Regions from separate parts of the Nocardia sp. CDC153 genome, predicted to be linked through region 1. Evidence: riboswitches for the same ligand, from Rfam matches in the RefSeq annotation. Region 1 holds a riboswitch; each other region holds the start of a gene.
The links. Region 1 has a riboswitch for cobalamin ahead of metE (5-methyltetrahydropteroyltriglutamate--homocysteine S-methyltransferase). Riboswitches for the same ligand answer to the same signal wherever they lie in the genome.
Positions count from the first base shown of each region.

Region 1 (4,511 bases):
CTTTGGCGGTCCCAGTGCCGTTACCCGCGTAGTGCAGGAAGACCACTAGACGATCATCGAACAGATAGAAATCGGTGCCCGGCACAACGATTGACGACACCAATCGATGTGGCACCCATCGAATAACCTCACCCGCATCGACCATCGGGCCAGCGATGCTTTTCGACCGCCGTCCCGTAGGCGTCTCGCATCTCCAAATGGAGAGCTTCGCGCTCGAATACGGTTAGCAGCCGCTCGAACTCATCATCGTCGATCGCCGCCACCATCTACCTCGCGACCACTTTCGTTGTCACGCGGCATGAACGTCCACAGCACAACCCAACTCAGCTACCGAAGCGTTGCCGGGGTACCGCTTGGCCATGGCCTGATACAGCTCCCCCATGTATCCGACCAGCCTTGATCCCGGCGTCTTCCTCCCGGTCTCCACTACCCGCAACGCCAACGACGCTGCCTTCTCCGGTTCGCCGATACCGGCATACGACCAAGCCAACTCGGCCACGTACCAGGTAGCCCACTCCGACTCCAACGTCTTCCGGTCGAACCCCTGTAGCCCGTGCTCCAAGGCGTCAATAGCCTTGGCCCATTGCCGGGCGTGCCGGTACGCCATACCGCGTTGCATGCGAATGAACGAATCCGAGTAGAAGTACTGGGCGTCGGGCTTGTCCGGGTCACCCAACAGGATCAAATCCGTTGCGGTATCCAGCTTGGATTCCATCCCGTCCATGTCGCCTTCCATGCCTAGGCCGCGTGCTTCCTGCTGCACCGCGAGAGCCAGAACGGTACGGGAAAGGTTCCGCGGATTCCGTTGCGCTGCTTGAGATAATCCGATTGATGCGCTGGTGTCTCCTGCCATCCACGCCACATGCCCACGCATAGCGAGGGTGGTTGAAACCATGTCGGCATTGCCTGCTTCCTCCGCCAGCTCGAGCGCTTCTCGGTAATGGTGGATAGCGGCGTCATGCCGACCGAGTGAGGCGTTGAGCCAGCCGTGGAACTGTGTCCATCCTGCGGCAGCATCCACCAGCGGCTTGCGGGCTTTCGACGTGGCTTCACGAGCCAAAGCTGTAGCGATCTTGGAATGACGAACGGTCACCGGGAGCACGAGCTTGGACCCAATTTCGTCCTCTAGGCGTCTGGTGTCGGCTAGGACGGCTTGCAGGTCGCCTGCTAGCTTTTGGTCCGCGTAGCGACGATTCTGCAGCGCCTCGTGCGGGGTGAACGGGTCCGGCCCGGACAATGATTCGTACAACGCGCACAAGATGCCACCAGCATTCAACGCCGCATCCAGGCGGGTAACGATATCGGCTGGTGGCTTGCGTTTCCCATTCTCGAACCGTGACAGCGCAGACGGGTCGTAAAGGACTTGCTTCCCCAGTTGGCGAACAGACATGCCCTGCTGTTCCCGCAACCGCCGGAGTTCTGTCCCGAATACGGTCCAATCCCCAACTGTCACAACCCTTCCGGTTCCCTTCTCGACCTGTGTTGCACTTGTCACCATCGGTTCGGGCAGCAATCAAGCGAGCCGCTAACGGCGGCTGGATGCTCGCACCTCGCGGAGTACCCCCTTACGGGTGGGTACTGGCGAACCCGGCTGGCGAGATCGCGGCGGAAGGGCCGTTGCCGGAAGTAGAAGCCGAGATCGACGCACAAGGACTCTAGGGCGGGATTTGGCCGGGGGTAAGGGGTCATCGAGTGGCACATCCTGGAGGGGGTTTGTCCGGATTCGCCTCCAGGATGTGCCACTCGGTGGGTGCCGCGGTGGGGATATGCTGGCGATGCATTCGGTTCGCTGCGGCAGGGTGGGGTTGTGACCTCGACTTGTCGTGGGCGTCGAAATCGGTTCTCTCGGAAGAGGGGATCGGTGAGAGGGAACCCGGTGGGAATCCGGGACTGTCCCGCAGCGGTATGCAGGAACGAACGCCGTCATGAGCACTGGGCGAGTACGTCTGGGAAGCGATGGTCAGTAGGGGGCCGGGAGGCTGGGCCTGCGAGTCCGAATACCTGCCGAGTGTGTCGGGTACGCCGTATCCGGCGGTCGGCGCCTCGTGGATTGGGTGGACGGGCCGGTGGCTTCGGCGTGCCGTGGGGACACGGGGCCGGGGTCGAGGTTCGTGTGCGCTTGTGGCGGCGGCCAGTGGACTTGGAGCACTGGAGATGACCCGTGACCAAAAGGAATACGTTCAAGGCGACGGTTCTCGGTTTGCCCCGGATCGGGCCGAAGCGAGAGTTGAAGCAGGCCGTTGAGGCGTACTGGGCGCAGCGGATCGACGCCGATGCCCTGCATGCCGTCGGACGGGAACTGCGTGCGGCGCAACTGACCGCGGCGGCCGCGGCGGGGCTGGATTCGGTGCCGGTGGGCACCTTCTCGTACTACGACCAAATGCTGGATGCCGCAGCGATGTTCGGGGCGCTGCCGTCTCGGGTGGCGGGGATCGATGATCCGTTGGATCGGTATTTCGCGGCCGCTCGGGGGACCTCGACCATCGAACCGCTGGAGATGACCAAGTGGTTCGACACCAACTACCACTACCTGGTGCCGGAGTTGGGGCCGGACACCGAATTCGCCTTGCATCCGGAGAAATTGCTCGATGAGCTGGCCGAGGCGCAGGCGCTCGGGGTGCCCGCGCGGCCGGTCGTGATCGGGCCGCTCACCTTCCTGAAATTGGCCAAGGACGCCGAGGGTGATGCGATGCGGCGGTTGGGCGCGTTGCTGCCGCTTTATCGAGAACTGTTGCGGCGCTTGGCCGATGCTGGCGCGGACTGGGTGCAGATCGATGAGCCGATACTGGTCACGGACCTTTCGGACGCGGAACTCGGTCTGGTTCGGCAGGTGTACGACGAGCTTTCGGCGACGCCCGGCCGTACGGCACTGCTTGTCGCCACCTACTTCGGATACCCCGGTCCGACGTTGCCGATTCTCGCGGAAACCGGAATCGAGGGTGTGGCATTGGATTTCACGTCCGGCACCACCGTCGAAGACGTGACCTCCGTGCCGAGCCTGGCCGGAAGGCTGGTGGTCGCCGGTGTCGTCGACGGCCGCAATGTCTGGCGCACCGACCCGGACCGCGCCCTCGCCACGCTCGCCACCCTGCTGGGATCGACCGGCGACCTGGCGGTCTCGACCTCCAGTTCGCTTCTGCACGTGCCGTATTCGCTCGAAGCCGAAACCGGGATCGACCCGAGTCTGCGATCTTGGCTTGCCTTCGGTGCCGAGAAGATCGCCGAGGTGCGTCTGCTCGCCACCGCCCTGCACGAGGGCATCGAGTCAGTGGCGGCCGATGTGGCCATCGCCCGTGCGGCAATCACCGCCCGCGGCACCGATGCCCGGCTGCGCGACGACACCGTCCGCGCCCGGCTGGACACGCTGAGCCCCAACGCCACTCGCCGCGCCCCGGCCGCGGAACGCCGTGCACTCCAGCGTGACCGCCTCGGTCTCCCTCCGCTGCCGACCACGACCATCGGCTCCTACCCGCAAACCGCGACCATCCGCCGCGACCGCGCCGCCTTCCGCAAGGGCACGCTCACCCCCGAGCAATACCGCGACCGCATGCGCGCCGAGATCGCCGAAGTCATTGCTCTGCAAGAGAAACTGGGCCTGGACGTGCTCGTCCACGGCGAGCCGGAACGCAATGACATGGTCCAGTACTTCGCCGAACAGCTGACCGGCTTCCTCACCACCGCCAATGGCTGGGTCCAGTCCTACGGCACCCGCTGCGTCCGCCCGCCGATCCTCTACGGCGACGTCGCCCGCCCCGAGCCCATGACCGTCGATTGGATCACCTACGCCCAATCCCTCACCGACAAGCCGGTCAAGGGCATGCTCACCGGGCCGGTCACGATTCTGGCCTGGTCTTTCGTTCGCGACGACCAGCCCCTGGACGTCACCGCGAACCAAGTGGCCCTGGCGATTCGGGACGAGACGCTCGACCTCCAGTCGGCGGGAATCCGCATCATCCAGGTGGACGAGCCAGCCTTGCGCGAACTCCTCCCCCTGCGAGCCGATGCGAAGGCCGCCTACCTGGTGTGGGCGATCACGGCCTTCCGCCTCGCCACCTCGGGTGTCTCCGACGCCACCCAGATCCACACCCACCTCTGCTATTCCGAATTCGGCGAGGTCATCGACGCCATCGCCGCGTTGGACGCCGACGTCACCTCCCTCGAAGCGGCCCGCTCCCACATGGAGGTCCTCGACGACCTCAATGCCGCGGGCTTCGCGCTGGGCGTCGGCCCCGGCGTCTACGACATCCATTCACCCCGAATCCCCACGGTCTCCGAGATCACCGAATCGCTCTCCGAGGCATTGAAAGCCGTTTCCGCGGACCGCCTCTGGGTGAATCCGGACTGCGGCCTCAAGACCCGAGGCCCCGCCGAGGTCGAGGCCTCACTCCGCAACATGGTCCAAGCGGCCCTGACCCTGCGCTGAACCAAGGCCCCGGCTCGGCAGTCGATCCCGGCTGCCGAGCCGAGCCATGTCAGCCGCGGCCGAGGAGGTCTCGTCGCCAGCGGGCGGG
Region 1 covers NZ_JAYKYU010000002.1:1,583,172-1,587,682, forward strand. Annotated here, with positions in the region: gene VMT65_RS38455 (DUF6879 family protein) at 1-145, opposite strand, end outside; gene VMT65_RS38460 (DUF6879 family protein) at 129-266, opposite strand; gene VMT65_RS15860 (helix-turn-helix transcriptional regulator) at 290-1,498, opposite strand; cobalamin riboswitch at 1,821-2,023, shown strand; gene metE (5-methyltetrahydropteroyltriglutamate--homocysteine S-methyltransferase) at 2,162-4,423, shown strand; gene VMT65_RS15870 (AraC family transcriptional regulator) at 4,473-4,511, opposite strand, start outside.

Region 2 (4,511 bases), on a different contig from region 1:
TCGCAGGGCCACTACTACTTCCAGTCGCCAAGCACGAACATCAAATGCGGCATCTACGTGGACAATATCCACACCGTGGGCTGCCAGTTGAAGAACGCCACCGTCATTCCCGCGGGCCTGTCCTGCGCCAACAACCCGGGCCACTCGGTGGCCGCCCAGGTGCGGGCGGGCACCGCCGAATTCGTCTGCCTCAACCAGGGCGTCTACGTCGGCCCGCCCACCGACGGCTCGACCGCGCCCGGCTTTCACGAAGGCGGCGGCAAGGTCCTCGAATACGGCCAGACCATCGGCGTGCGCGGTGTCATCTGCGAGTCCATGCAGAGCGGTGTCCGCTGCACGGTGGACGGCCACGGCTTCGTCATCGCGGCCGACGCCCAGTCCCTGTTCTGACGCCCTCCCGGTGTCGGCGACCTAGCATGGCGGCGTGAGCATCGATCCCCTGTCGGTGAACCGTCGCAACTGGGATGCCCGCGCGGGCATTCACGCCGCCAGCAGCTTCTACCGCGACCACGATTCCGGCTATTGGTTCGCGCCGTTCGAATGGGATGCCCTCGGCGAGGTGCGCGATCGCGATGTGCTGCACCTGCAATGCCATCTCGGCACGGAGACAATAGAATTCGCGCGGCGCGGGGCCTGCGCGGTCGGCCTGGACTTCTCCCCGGAGTCGGTGCGGCACGCCCGCGAATTGGCCGGGGGCGCGGTCGAATACGTGTGCGCGGACGTCTATGACGCGCGAGAATCCTTGACCGGCAGGGCTTTCGACATCGTCTACACCGGCAAGGGCGCGCTCTGCTATCTGCCGGATCTGGACCGCTGGGCCCGCGTGATCGCCGATCTCCTGCGCCCCGGCGGGCTGTTCTACCTGGTCGAATTCCATCCGCTGCTGCACGCCCTCGGCCCCACCCCCACGCCGGGCGAGGACCCGAATCGCCTGGTGCTGCACGACGATTACCTCGAAGGCCGGGGCGCGCAGCGCCGCGACAGCGTCCACACCTACACCGACGGCCCGGACCTCACCACCGACACCACCGCCTACGAATGGCGGCACGGCTTGGGCGAGGTGATCAACGCGCTGCTCGCCGCGGGCCTGCGCATCACCGGCCTCACCGAGACCGCGACGCTCCCGTGGCCGCGCTGGCCGGACATGGTCCGCACCGATGACGGCTGGTGGCGGCTGCCCGCGACCGCCCCGATCATCCCTGTGCTCTACGGACTTTCGGCCGTCAAGGACCAGCGCGACTCGACCTTCGCCAGCCGCCAGTAGGCCAGCGCGATCGCCCACACCGCCACGAACAGCCCGACGATCACGAATCCCACATTGTTCAGGTCGATTCCGGAGATCCACGCGGTGACCGGATCGGTCAGCTCCAGCTTGTCGTGCAGGATGCCCACCAATTCGATGGTGCCGATCAGGAAGGCCACCGCGATGGAGAGCCCGGTGATGGTCAGGTTGTAGTACACCTTGCGCACCGGATTCGAGAACGCCCAGTGGTAGGCGAAATTCATGAAGGTGCCGTCGAGGGTGTCGAACAGGCTCATGCCCGAGGCGAACAGCAGCGGCAGGCAGACGATGGCGTACCAGGGCAGGCCCGCGGCCGCGCCGGACCCGGCCATCACCATGAGCGTCACCTCGGTGGCGGTGTCGAAGCCGATGCCGAACAGCAGGCCGATCGGATACATCTGCCCGGGCCGGGTGATGGAGCGGGTCAGCCGACCGAGGATCCGGTTGATGAAACCGCGATTGTCCAAATGCCGTTCGAGCTCGTGCTCGTCGAACTGTCCGGCCCGCATGGCCTTGAAAACCCGCCAAATCCCGGCCAGCGCCACCAGATTGAGCGCGGCGATCAGATACAGGAAGGTGCCGGAGCTGAGCGTGGCCACCAGGCCCAGATCCTGTCGCGCGCTGGAGTCGTCGTCCACCAGCGTGGTGGCCACCCGGGCCCCGGCCGCGATCCCGGCGGCCAACAGCACCACCACGGTGGAATGGCCGAGCGCGAACCAGAAGCCCACGGACACCGGGCGTTTGCCGTCGGCCATGAGCTTGCGGGTGGTGTTGTCGATGGCGGCGATGTGGTCGGCGTCGAAGGCGTGCCGCATGCCCAGGGTGTAGGCGGTGACACCCAGTCCGACCCCGAACACCTGGGTGCCGACCGTGTAATGCTGGGGCAGCACCAGCGCGAACAGAATGCCGAACGCCACCACGTGCATCGCGGCGATGACGGCGAGCAGTCCGCCGGTGCGGATCCAATCGCGCCGCTCCCAGCGCAGGGTGGGAAGCGTTCTCGGGACCGGTTTTTCGGGCAGGGACATCTAGGGCGGCCTCTCCAGCACCTCGTGGACGGGGTTCGTTGGTGCCGTGGCCGGTCTCCTGGCTGACGGGTCGAACGCCGGCGCGCCTGGTCTTCCGGAACCGAGATTCCGTGACCCTTTCCCGCACGAGCGGGGCAGACGACGCACCGACTAACCGATCACAGTGGCGAGGGCCGCACCGGTTTCCCACCGGTTTCCCGAGCACCACGGCGGCCCTCACGCTAGGCGGCGGGCCCGCGTGGCGGCAAGCCCGGCCCCGGAAAAGAGGGCCTGAACAGGGAAAATCTGGTATCAGCGCGGATGTCAGGTCGGTGTCAGGCCGGTATCAGGCGGCCCGGCGAATGTTGTCGCCATGAACAGCACAGCAATCGCGGCCTCCGGGTTGCGCAAGGCATACGGGGACAAGACGATCCTCGACGGCATCGATCTGAACATCGGTGCGGGCACCATCTTCTCGCTGCTCGGTCCGAACGGCGCGGGCAAGACCACCACGGTCAATGTCCTGACCACGCTGCTGACCGCCGACGGCGGGACCGCCCGGGTCGCGGGCTACGACATCGCCACCCAGACCAAGGCGGTCCGCGCGTCGATCGGCGTCACCGGTCAGTTCGCGGCCGTCGACGACCTGCTCACCGGCGAGGAGAACCTCCAGCTGATGGCGGATCTGCACCGGCTGCGCGGCAATGACCGCAAGCAGGTGGTCGATTCGCTGCTGGAGCGCTTCGCCCTGACCGAGTCGGCGCGCAAGCAGGCCTCGACCTACTCCGGCGGTATGCGCCGCAAGCTGGACCTGGCCATGACCCTGGTCACCCGGCCGCGGATCGTCTTCCTGGACGAGCCGACCACCGGCCTGGATCCGCGCAGTCGCCGCACCATGTGGGAGATCGTGCGGGAACTGGTCGACGACGGCGTGACCATCTTCCTCACCACCCAGTACCTCGAGGAGGCCGATCAGCTCGCCGACCAGATCGCGGTGCTCGACGGCGGCCGCATCGTCGCCCAGGGCACGCCCGAGGACCTCAAGCGGCAGGTGCCCGGCAGCTACATCCAGCTCCGGTTCGCCGACCGCGCGAATTTCGAAGCGGCGCTGCGGGTGCTGCCCGTCGCCACCCCCGACCACGACGCGTTGACCCTGCAGGTGCCGGGCAACGGCGGCACGAAACCCCTTCGGGCCCTGCTGGATCGGCTCGCCGACCACTCCCTCGAGGCCGATGAGGTCTCCATCCACACCCCTGATCTCGATGACGTTTTCCTCGCCCTGACCGGGCACGCCACCACGGAGGCCGAAGCACAATGAGCACCACGACCAGCACCCCCAGCCCCCTCGCGGCGTCGATCGGCGATTCGTCGATCATGTTGCGCCGCAACTTCAAACACATCGTCCGCAACCCGGTCACGGTCTTCAATGCCGCGCTCATGCCGGTGATGATGCTGCTGATCTTCGTCTACGTGTTCGGCAGCGCCTTCAATGTCGGCGGACACTACATCGACTACGCGACACCCGGCATGCTGCTGCTGGCCATCAACTACGGGCTCTCCGGCACCGCGGTCTCGGTCAGCTCGGACATGGCCAAGGGCGTCATCAACCGGTTCAAGGTCATGGACGTCTCGCGGGGCGCGGTGCTCACCGGCCACGTGGCGGCCACCATCCTCACCAATGTGATCGCGCTGGCGGCGGTGCTCGGGGTGGCCTTTGCCCTGGGCTTCCGGTCTCCGGCGAGCGCGGCCGAATGGCTCGGTGCGATCGGCATCGTGCTGGCGACCTCGTTCGCGGCCTCCTGGCTGGTCGTGGCGCTGGGCATGGCGGCCAAGACCCCGGAATCCGCGGGCATGTCCGTGGTGCCGCTGATCATGCTGCCCTTCCTGAGCAGCGCGATCGTGCCCGCCGACAAGATGGGCGCGGGTGTCAAGCAGTTCGCGCAGTACCAGCCCTTCACCCCGATCATCGAATCCCTGCGCGGGTTTCTCACCGGACACCCGTCGGGTGGCTACACCGCCGCCGCGCTGGCCTGGTGCGCCGGGTTCGCCATCGTCGGGTACGTGTGGTCGCGGGCCACGTTCAACAAGCGAGCGTGATCGAGACCAGATTGCTCCAATCCGATTCCGCCCCTTCCCTCATCGCCTCGGTGAAGCCCGCTTCACCGAGGCGATGTCGTGTCGTCTCCTCGATGCGCGCCGCATCCGGCAGCGAACGATCGGGC
Region 2 covers NZ_JAYKYU010000003.1:558,236-562,746, reverse strand. Annotated here, with positions in the region: gene VMT65_RS19155 (hypothetical protein) at 1-390, shown strand, start outside; gene VMT65_RS19150 (class I SAM-dependent methyltransferase) at 425-1,264, shown strand; gene VMT65_RS19145 (HoxN/HupN/NixA family nickel/cobalt transporter) at 1,207-2,310, opposite strand; cobalamin riboswitch at 2,342-2,534, opposite strand; gene VMT65_RS19140 (ATP-binding cassette domain-containing protein) at 2,663-3,607, shown strand; gene VMT65_RS19135 (ABC transporter permease) at 3,604-4,386, shown strand; gene VMT65_RS19130 (BTAD domain-containing putative transcriptional regulator) at 4,370-4,511, opposite strand, start outside.
Region 2: linked by a shared signal. The riboswitch ahead of VMT65_RS19145 (HoxN/HupN/NixA family nickel/cobalt transporter) and the one ahead of metE (5-methyltetrahydropteroyltriglutamate--homocysteine S-methyltransferase) in region 1 are both predicted to bind cobalamin.

Region 3 (4,511 bases), on a different contig from region 1:
GGCGGCTCCAAACCCAGTGCGGCCGCGGCCGGTACGGGATCTTCCACACCCGGCACGATCCGCTTGCCCGTGAACGGGTTGTAGCGCTCCTCGATCTCCACGACCACCTCGAAAGATCCTTCGTGTCCGAAACTCGACCGTTTGGGGGACAGCGGGGGTTCGCGACCCCCATATCCCTACAGTAAGCGCGGGTCCGCCGCCGCGGCCCCGGACCCCCAGTTTTTCAGAGGGTTTCGTTGAGCGCCTTGATCGGCATCTTGAGCTCGCCCAGCAGATCCAGGTCCGCTTCGGCGGGGCGACCCAGGGTGGTCAGGTAGTTGCCGACGATGACGGCATTGATGCCGCCGAGAATGCCCTGCTTGGCGCCCAGGTCGCCGAGGGTGATCTCACGCCCGCCCGCGAAACGCAGGATGGTGCGCGGCAGGGCGAGGCGGAAGGCGGCGACGGCGCGCAGGGCGTCGGCGGCCGGGAGCACCTCGAGGTCGCCGAACGGGGTGCCCGGGCGCGGGTTGAGGAAGTTCAGCGGCACCTCGTCGGGCTCGAGCAGCGCCAGGTCGGCGGCGAATTCGGCGCGCTGCTCCAGGGTTTCGCCCATGCCGAGGATGCCGCCGCAACAGACCTCCATGCCCGCCTCGCGGACCATGCGCAGGGTCTCCCAGCGCTCGTCGTAGGTGTGGGTGGTGACCACGTTCGGGAAGTACGAGCGCGCGGTCTCGAGATTGTGGTTGTAGCGGTGCACGCCCATGGCGGCCAGCTGGTCGACCTGTTCCTGGTTGAGCATGCCGAGCGAGCAGGCGACCTGGATGTCGACCTCGTTGCGAATGGCCTCCACGCCCGCGGCGACCTGCGCCATGAGCCGCTCGTCGGGTCCGCGCACGGCGGCCACGATGCAGAATTCGGTCGCGCCGGTCTTGGCGGTCTGCTTGGCGGCCTCGACCAGCGACGGGATGTCGAGCCAGGCGGCGCGCACGGGCGACTGGAAAAGGCCGGACTGCGAACAGAAGTGGCAGTCCTCGGGGCAGCCGCCGGTCTTGAGCGAGATGATGCCCTCGACCTCGACCTCCGGGCCGCACCACTTCATGCGGACCTCGTGCGCCAGGCCGAGCAGCTCCTCGAGCCGGTCGTCGCCGAGCCGCAGCACCTCGAGGGTCTGCTCCCGATCCAGGCCGACGCCGCGCTCGAGCACCTGCTCGCGAGCGATGGCGAGAATGTCATCGCCTGCAGTGCTACCGGCTTCGGTGGTGACGGCTGCCTGAGTCATATCCGCGCGAATCCCTTCGTCCGGCCGGTGTGGCCGAGCAACTTGAACGGTGTTCAGGGTAGGCTAGCAGTCCGGAACGTGAGCCGGAACACGAGAGGGTCGGGTTTTTCAGTGCAACTCCATCGCACGGACGTGGTCGACGGCGCGATCGCCATTCTCGACCAGTACGGATTGGCGGATCTCACCATGCGCCGCCTGGCCACCTCGCTGCATGTTCAGCCGGGCGCGCTGTACTGGCACTTCCCCAATAAGCAGGCCCTGCTCGGCGCGGTCGCCGACCGCATTCTCGCGCCCATGGACGAGCCGGTCGCCGCGGACGAATGGTCCAAGCAGATCACCGAATTGGCGCACCGGCTGCGCGAATGCCTGCTCGCCTACCGCGACGGAGCCGAATTGGTCTCGGCCACCTACGCTTCCCGACTCACCACCAGCAAGGGCCGGGAACGCCTGGCCAGCGCGGCAATTCGCGCGGGCATGACGCGCGAGGAAGCCGACCTCGCCGCCTACACCCTGCTCTACTACGTCCTCGGCCAGACCGTCGACGAGCAGTCGCGCATCCAAATGGACTCGGTAGGCGCTCTCGCCGAGGAACATTCACCCCTCTACGACACCACCGACGCCACCGCCCGCTTCGACTTCGGCCTGCAACTCTTCGTCAGCGGCGTCCGCCACCTGCTCGGCAGCCGCATTCGCTGAGAATTGGTTCCGGACGGTAGAGTCCGTCCGTAATCGTCGGTGGGTGCGGGAATCCGGTGGGAATCCGGAACGGTCGCGCCACTGTGAGTACCGGGCTTCCGGTGCGAGTCAGACCTCCCCCGCCGCGCAGAACTCTCGAGAGGCCGCGATTTGCCCGAGGAGCTTCGTCGATGAGGCGCGCCCGCACATCGATAGCCCTGCCCGTCATGGGGATACTGCTGGTTGTCGCGATGGTGGTGGCGACCGGATTCGGGGCGGAGAACATTCCGCTGGGCGAGGTGGTCGGCGTGCTCCGGAGCCGGTTGGGTGGCCGGGAGGCCGCCGACCTCGGGCTGGACACGATCGTGTGGCAATTGCGGGTGCCGCGAACGATTCTCGCGGCCGTCGTCGGGGCTGGGTTGGCGGTGGCGGGGGTGGCCATGCAGACGCTGGTGCGCAATCCGCTCGCCGACCCCTATCTGCTGGGTGTCTCTTCAGGGGCGGGTGTCGGGGCGGCGGCCGTCATTACCTCTGGGGTGTTCGCGGGTGCGGGATTGTGGGCGCTTTCGGCGGGCGCGTTGGTCGGTGCGCTGGCGGCGGCCGCGGCGGTCTTTCTGATCGCCATGGCCCAAGGTGGGCTCGACCCACTGCGTTTGGTGCTCACCGGTACCGTGCTGGCTTCCGCGTTCTCCGCCTTCAGCAGCTTTCTGATCTTCCGCAGCAGTGATCCGTCGGCGGCGCAGTCGGTGTTGTTCTGGCTGCTGGGCAGTCTCGCGGGCGCGGACTGGACTCGAATTCTGCTGCCCGCGTGCGTGGTCGCCGCTGCGCTGGTCGCGCTGTTGCTGGCGGCGAATTCGCTCGACGCGCTGAACCTGGGCGCGGACACGGCCACCTCGATCGGAGTTTCCGTGCGGGAGCTGCGGATCGCGCTGTTCGTGCTGCTGGCGGTGCTGGTCGGGGTCCTGGTCGCGGTGTCGGGCGGGATCGGCTTCGTCGGCCTGGTGATCCCCCACGCCGCCCGCCTGCTGGTGGGTCCGCGCCATCGGGTGCTGCTCCCGGCCAGCGCCCTGTGCGGAGCGCTGTTCCTGGTGGTCGCCGACGCCGCCACCCGAATTCTGGTTCGCCCCACCGAAATCCCGGTGGGTGTCCTCACCGGGCTGATCGGGGCCCCCGCGTTTCTCCTCCTCTTGGGCCGCCGCAGCTACCGGTTCGGTGCCGCATGACGAAAGGCGCAGTCTTGACCAAGGTTTCGGATTTCCGGGTGCGCCCGGCGCTCGCGCTGATCGCCGCGGCGGCGGTGCTGGCGGGATGCGGGTCGTCACAGGCGACGTCGGGCAACCTCACCGTGCGCAATTGCGGTGTGGAGCAGCGCTTTCCGTCGCCCGCGCAACGGATGTTCGTCAATGACGGGAACCTGATCTCCATGGTGTTGGCGCTGGGAGCGCAGGACCAGACCGTGGCGGTGTCGAGCCTGAAGCGGGACGCGGACACGCTGCGCAAGCACTACGGGGACGCCGTCGACAAGCTGAATTCCGTTGCGCCGGATTACCCTTCACGCGAGACGGTGCTCGCTCAGCGACCGGATGTGATAGTGGCGGGCTGGAACTACGGCTACTCGGAATCCACGAACCTGACCCCCGATTCCCTGCGAACCGCCGGGGTCGCCCCCTACATCCTGACCGAGAGCTGCCGCCGCCCCAATGGTGAACGCGGCGTGGTGGACCCGTGGACGGCCCTGCGCACGGATCTCACCGCGCTGGGCGCGATCACCGGCCGCAAGGACCGGGCCACGGAGGTGACGAGCGATCTCGACCGCCGCCTCGCCGCCCTGCAATCCGCCCCTCGGCCCGCAAAGCCCCCCACCGTCTTCGTCTTCGACAGCGCCTCCGACACCGTCATGTCCAGCGGCGAATTCGGCGCTCCCCAAGCGATTCTGGAGGCGGCCGGGGCCCGCAATGCCCTCGCCGATGTCGCCGACACCTGGACCGCCGTGTCCTGGGAGCGCATAGCCGCCGCCGACCCGGACGCCATCGTCTTCGTCGACTACCCGCCCCAGACCTTCGGGCAGAAGATCGACCTGCTGCGCGCCAAGCCCGGCATTCGCGATCTGCGCGCCGTCACCGCGGGCCGATTCCTGAACCTGCCGTACGCCCTGTGGACCAGCGGCCCGCTGAACATCGATGCCGCCGAGCAGGTCCGCGCCCAGCTGGAGCGCTGGAATCTGGTGCCGCCCTCGGGAATTCACCCCGCCACCGACGACGCCGTGCGCTGAGGCTCCGATGCTCAGCGCCCGATCGACACGGTGCCGATCTCGTCGAGCTGGATCTGCCGCACGAACGGCACGATCTGGTTGGCGATGACCGCGTTGTACTCCTGTGGCCGCTCGATCGGGTTGGCGTGCCCGGTGGTGTGTGTGGTCACCACCAGCAGCGTCCCGTTCACCCCGCCCACCTGATCGATGAGCACCTGGTGCGAGTACTCGACATTCACGATCGGATCGTCGTACGGATTGTGCGGGCGAATGAACGCGATGGCCGGACGCGGTTTACCCGCCGCGGGTTTGGACAGCGCCCGC
Region 3 covers NZ_JAYKYU010000008.1:225,590-230,100, reverse strand. Annotated here, with positions in the region: gene bsaP (biotin synthase auxiliary protein BsaP) at 1-101, opposite strand, end outside; gene bioB (biotin synthase BioB) at 224-1,261, opposite strand; gene VMT65_RS36210 (TetR/AcrR family transcriptional regulator C-terminal domain-containing protein) at 1,373-1,957, shown strand; cobalamin riboswitch at 1,959-2,094, shown strand; gene VMT65_RS36205 (FecCD family ABC transporter permease) at 2,128-3,159, shown strand; gene VMT65_RS36200 (ABC transporter substrate-binding protein) at 3,174-4,208, shown strand; gene VMT65_RS36195 (lipase family alpha/beta hydrolase) at 4,220-4,511, opposite strand, start outside.
Region 3: linked by a shared signal. The riboswitch ahead of VMT65_RS36205 (FecCD family ABC transporter permease) and the one ahead of metE (5-methyltetrahydropteroyltriglutamate--homocysteine S-methyltransferase) in region 1 are both predicted to bind cobalamin.

Region 4 (4,511 bases), on a different contig from region 1:
GGGGCGGAACAGCTCCGGATAGCCGACGATGACTATGCGCGCGTTGGGCGCGTAGTAGCGGATGTAGGTCACGACCTTGCTGATGCGCGCGGCGTATTCGGTGCCGGTGATATTGCGCGGATCGACCATGCGGCCGTCGGCCACCGCTTCGGGGCCGCAGCCGCCGGCGAGATCGTAGAAGCACGCCTCGGTGGAGCTCCACGGGGATTTGTCGGCCCCGCCCCAGTGATCGTTGAAGCCGAGTTGGATTGTCACCAGCTTGGTTCCGGGCCCGAACGCGCCCGCCTTGGCGGCATTGGCGGCCTGCACGGTCAGGGTGTAGCCGTCGCCGCCCTCGATGGTCGCGCCGGGGCAGGACTGATTCCAGACCTGATCGCCCGACACCCCCATGAGAGCGCTGAGCTGCACCGGCCAGGCGGTGTCGCCGTGATCGCACTTCTTCTCGTTGGAGAACGGGGCCCACCCGTTCGCGGTGTACGAATCACCCAGAATGACAAGCGGTTTGCCACTCGCCGCCGGATCGGTGGCGGCCAGCGGAGTATCGGCGTGCGCGCCCGCGGTCCCCGTCATGGCCGCTGCGATGGCCATGAAGGCGGCGCACAGCGAGGCCGATGCGCCTGGGAGACGGAACTTCATTTTCGAACCCTCGAATCGCAAATTGAACTATGAGTCTTCAGTTTTGCGCGGAGTGTGCTGAGCCGCGGGTCGCGGCATCGGTCAGCGGCCGTATCGGTCGTAGATCGCGTGCGCGACCACGGCGTCGCCCTGCGTGGACGGATGGAAGGGCAGGCCGTCGATCCCCGTGCGCGGATCGAGGATCCCGTTCAACCACGGCTGCGACGAGCAGAGGCCGTGGCCGGTGGTGAGGGCACGCGCGTCCAAGAACTCGATGCCCAGCAACTGGGCCGCCTCCTGCTGCGCGGCCTGAATCCGGTCGAGGTACTCCACCACCGCGCGCCCGCGCGGATTGATGAACGGCGCGACCCCGGCAATGCTGAGGCAGACGGTGCTGCTGCCCGGCACGAAAAGCTCCGGGTACCCGACGAAGACGATCTTCGCGTTCGGCGCGTAGTACTTGATGTAGGTGACGGCGTTGCTCATGCGCTTGGCCATCACCGCGCCGGAGACCCCGGTGTAGTCGGGTATCCGATGCTGTTCGATCGCCTCCGGATCACAGCCCAGGACGAGGTTGAACACACAGGGCTGCAAGGAATTCCACAGGGTCTGATCCGACGAGCCCCACTTGTCGTTCATCCCGAACTGGATGGTCACCAGTTTGGTGTTCGGTCCGAACGCACCCTCCTTGTCGGCCCGCTGCGCCTCCTGGGCCAGGCTCCACCCGGGCCCGCTGTCGATCGACGCACCCGGACACGACGGGTCGTCGACCCGATCGGTCCCGTACACGCCCATCAGCTGGCTCAGCTGCACCGGCCAGGCCGTGCGCCCGTGCAGATTGCAGTCGTCGCGGCCGGTGAAGTGGTCCCATTCGTTCGCGGAGAACGAATCACCCAGCACCACAAGGTCTTTGCCCGCGGGAGCCGGATCGGCACCCGCGCCGCCCGCCGCGGTCAGCGATGCCGCGAGCGCTACGACGGTGGCGCACAACCACCGCCCGCCATTGCCCAACACCTACTCGTCCAGTTCGCTCAGTACCCGGCGCGCGGCTCGAATCCCGGAGCGTCCAGGGTCGGGGGCGCGGGCTTCTCGGCCTGCTGGGTCTGCGGCGCGGGCTTGGGGGCGGGCTGCGGGGCCTGCGCCGGTTCCGGCGCGACCGGTTGCGGCGCTGCGGGTTCGGTGGCGGCGGGCTGGGGCGCGGGCGCCTCGGTAGTCGGAGCCGGGGCCGCGGTGGTGGTCGGGGCGGGCGCGGAGCTCACGGCCTGCGAGGTCGCGACGGTGCTGCTGGTCCCGCCCTGGGACCCGTCCGATGCTTTGTCACTGCCGCATCCGGTAGCCCCCGCGAGCACCAATGCCCCGCCGATCACAGCCGCCGCGGCGCGCGCAGCGAAAACCCCCGGTGTAGCAGACTTCATGTGTACCTCTAATCCCAGAACTGAAGTGTCAGATGTTCACTTCAGCGGGGAGTGTATTCAACCCATCCGGCCCGCCCACCCCGATTCGGAAAACTGCCCCAAATCTCCAGGGCAGACGGGCGAATAACAGCTGGTCAAAGCCGCTTCCGGGCGATAGAACAGGTTTCAATCAAAGATCGATTCGGACCCATTCCGGTCCATCGACAGCTCGGCGCGAGCCCACGGGCCACGAGTGCGAGCGCCCGCACCGAGAGGCACGGGCCCCCCGGCGGACGACAGGTGCCAGCCCCAGCTAGCGCGGCAGGGAGAGCTCCCACAGGCAGCGGGTCCGAGCCACAGGCGAAGCGAGCGAGCCGCCGTGGGCAACAGGTCCGTGTCGCGGGGCAACAGGTCCGTGCCCCCTCGGGCGATGAGAGCGAGCTCCGGCGGGCGATGGGAGCGGAGCCGTGGGTTCCAGAGTGTGGGCGGGTGTTTGACCTGTTCGTTCGGGGTCTCGTATCGTCATCTGATCGGCGATTCGTGGAATCCGGTGGAAATCCGGGACGGTCGCGCCACTGTGAGCACTCCGCGCGGGTGTGAGTCAGACCCCGGCCGCCGAGGTAGATATCGGCCGAGGGGCGCGTAACCCCCTCCCACCCTAGGAGTTCCCGTGGCGACGTCCTACGCTCCCCGTTCCGGCCTCGGTGCCGTCTCCATTTCCATCCCCACCCCGGTGTGGTTGATCGGCACCACCCTGTTGGCGCTGCTGGCGATCTACTTCATCGGGTTCGACCAGGGCGCGGTGTCGGTGTTCGGCAACGACATGCACGTGCACGAATTCGTCCACGACGGACGGCATCTCCTCGGTTTCCCCTGCCACTAGTCGCGGGAATCGGGTCGACACAATGGAAAAGCGAATCATCGGCCGAGGCGTCCTGCTGGGCGGGCTCGGTGGATTGCTGGCGTTCCTGTTCGCGCGGATCCTGGCCGAGCCCATCATCGATCGGGCCATCGACTACGAATCCGGGCGTGACGACGCGCAAATGGCGTTGGACAAGGCCGCGGGCAAGCCCATGGACCACGAGATGGGCGCCGAGCTGTTCACCCGCGGACAGCAGGCCAACATCGGGCTCGGCTTCGGCGTGATCGTGCTGGGGATGGCCATGGGCGCGCTGTTCGGGGTCGTGTACTACCTGGCGTTGCGGCGGGCCGGGAAGATCACCGCGCGGAATCTGGCGCTGCTGGTGTCGGGTGGGATGTTCCTGGCGGTGTACGCGGTGCCGTTCCTGAAGTATCCGGCCAATCCGCCGGGGTCCTCGGACGCGGACACCATCAAGGAGCGCACGGGGATGTTCGTGGTCATGATCGCGATCAGCGCCGTCGCCCTGCTGGCGGCGGTCTGGCTGGGGCGCAGACTGGCTGCGCGACTGGGGAACTGGACCGCTGCGGTGGCGGCGGCCGCCTCGTTCACGGTGGTCATGGCGGTGGTCATGCTCGCACTGCCCAGCTTCGCCTCGGAAACGCCGGAGGCGCTGAAGGATCCGTCGGGTGCGATCGTGTACCCGGGCTTCCCCGCCGCCGACCTGTACGAGTTCCGGCTGTATTCCTTCGCGGCCCAAGCGATTCTGTGGATCGTGATCGGCGTCGGCTTCGCCTGGCTGGCCCCGCGCCTGCTCGGCGAGCGCGCCGAGTCCGCGACCGCGGCGGCATGAGCGCGGTCACCCGGCTCACGCTGATCACGCACGCGATCACCGACGCGGTACAGGCCGCCCGCTTCCCCGCCGACGAACCGCTCAACCCACTGGGTGAGCGGTCCGCGACGAAGGCGGGCGGCCTGCCCGGCCTGGAACCCGGCCAGGTCCTGTGCGCACCTGAGCTCCGCACCGCGCAGACCGCGAAGGCCTTGGGCCTCACCGGAACCCCGGAACCCGCACTGCGCGACCTGGATTGCGGCACGTGGTCGGGCAAGTCCATGGATGAGCTGCCCCCGGAGCAGCTGATGGGCTGGCTCACCGACCCCGCACACCGCTCCCACGGCGGCGAGTCCCTCACCGACCTCCTCGCCCGCGTCGGCACCTGGCTCGACACCGTGGCCGGAACCGGCGACCGCATCATCGCCATCACCCACCCCGGCGTGGTCCGCGCGGCAGTCCTTTACACCCTGAACTCCCCCGCAGAGTCCTTCTGGCGCATAGACATCCCGCCGCTGACCGCCACCACCCTGCACCACCGCTCCCCCGCCTGGACCCTGCGCACCACGGCCCACCCCCTCGCCCCCTGACCCTCACCCCCGCTCGGTCCACAGATTCCACCCCGAGGACGCGGCCCGCCGCTTCGCCAACAATTCCAAATACGGCACCAACCCCGCGAAATACCGCCGCGCCTCACACTCCTTGCCACACTCCCGATGGGAATCCAACCCCCGCTTGGCGACTTCCAAATTCTGGACCGGATAGTCTGGAACCTCATGTGAAATAGGCTGTCCCACAGTTCATCTCCAAT
Region 4 covers NZ_JAYKYU010000001.1:1,065,933-1,070,443, reverse strand. Annotated here, with positions in the region: gene VMT65_RS04835 (SGNH/GDSL hydrolase family protein) at 1-636, opposite strand, end outside; gene VMT65_RS04830 (SGNH/GDSL hydrolase family protein) at 718-1,629, opposite strand; gene VMT65_RS04825 (hypothetical protein) at 1,647-2,030, opposite strand; cobalamin riboswitch at 2,502-2,640, shown strand; gene VMT65_RS04820 (CbtB domain-containing protein) at 2,680-2,892, shown strand; gene VMT65_RS04815 (CbtA family protein) at 2,915-3,721, shown strand; gene VMT65_RS04810 (histidine phosphatase family protein) at 3,718-4,290, shown strand.
Region 4: linked by a shared signal. The riboswitch ahead of VMT65_RS04820 (CbtB domain-containing protein) and the one ahead of metE (5-methyltetrahydropteroyltriglutamate--homocysteine S-methyltransferase) in region 1 are both predicted to bind cobalamin.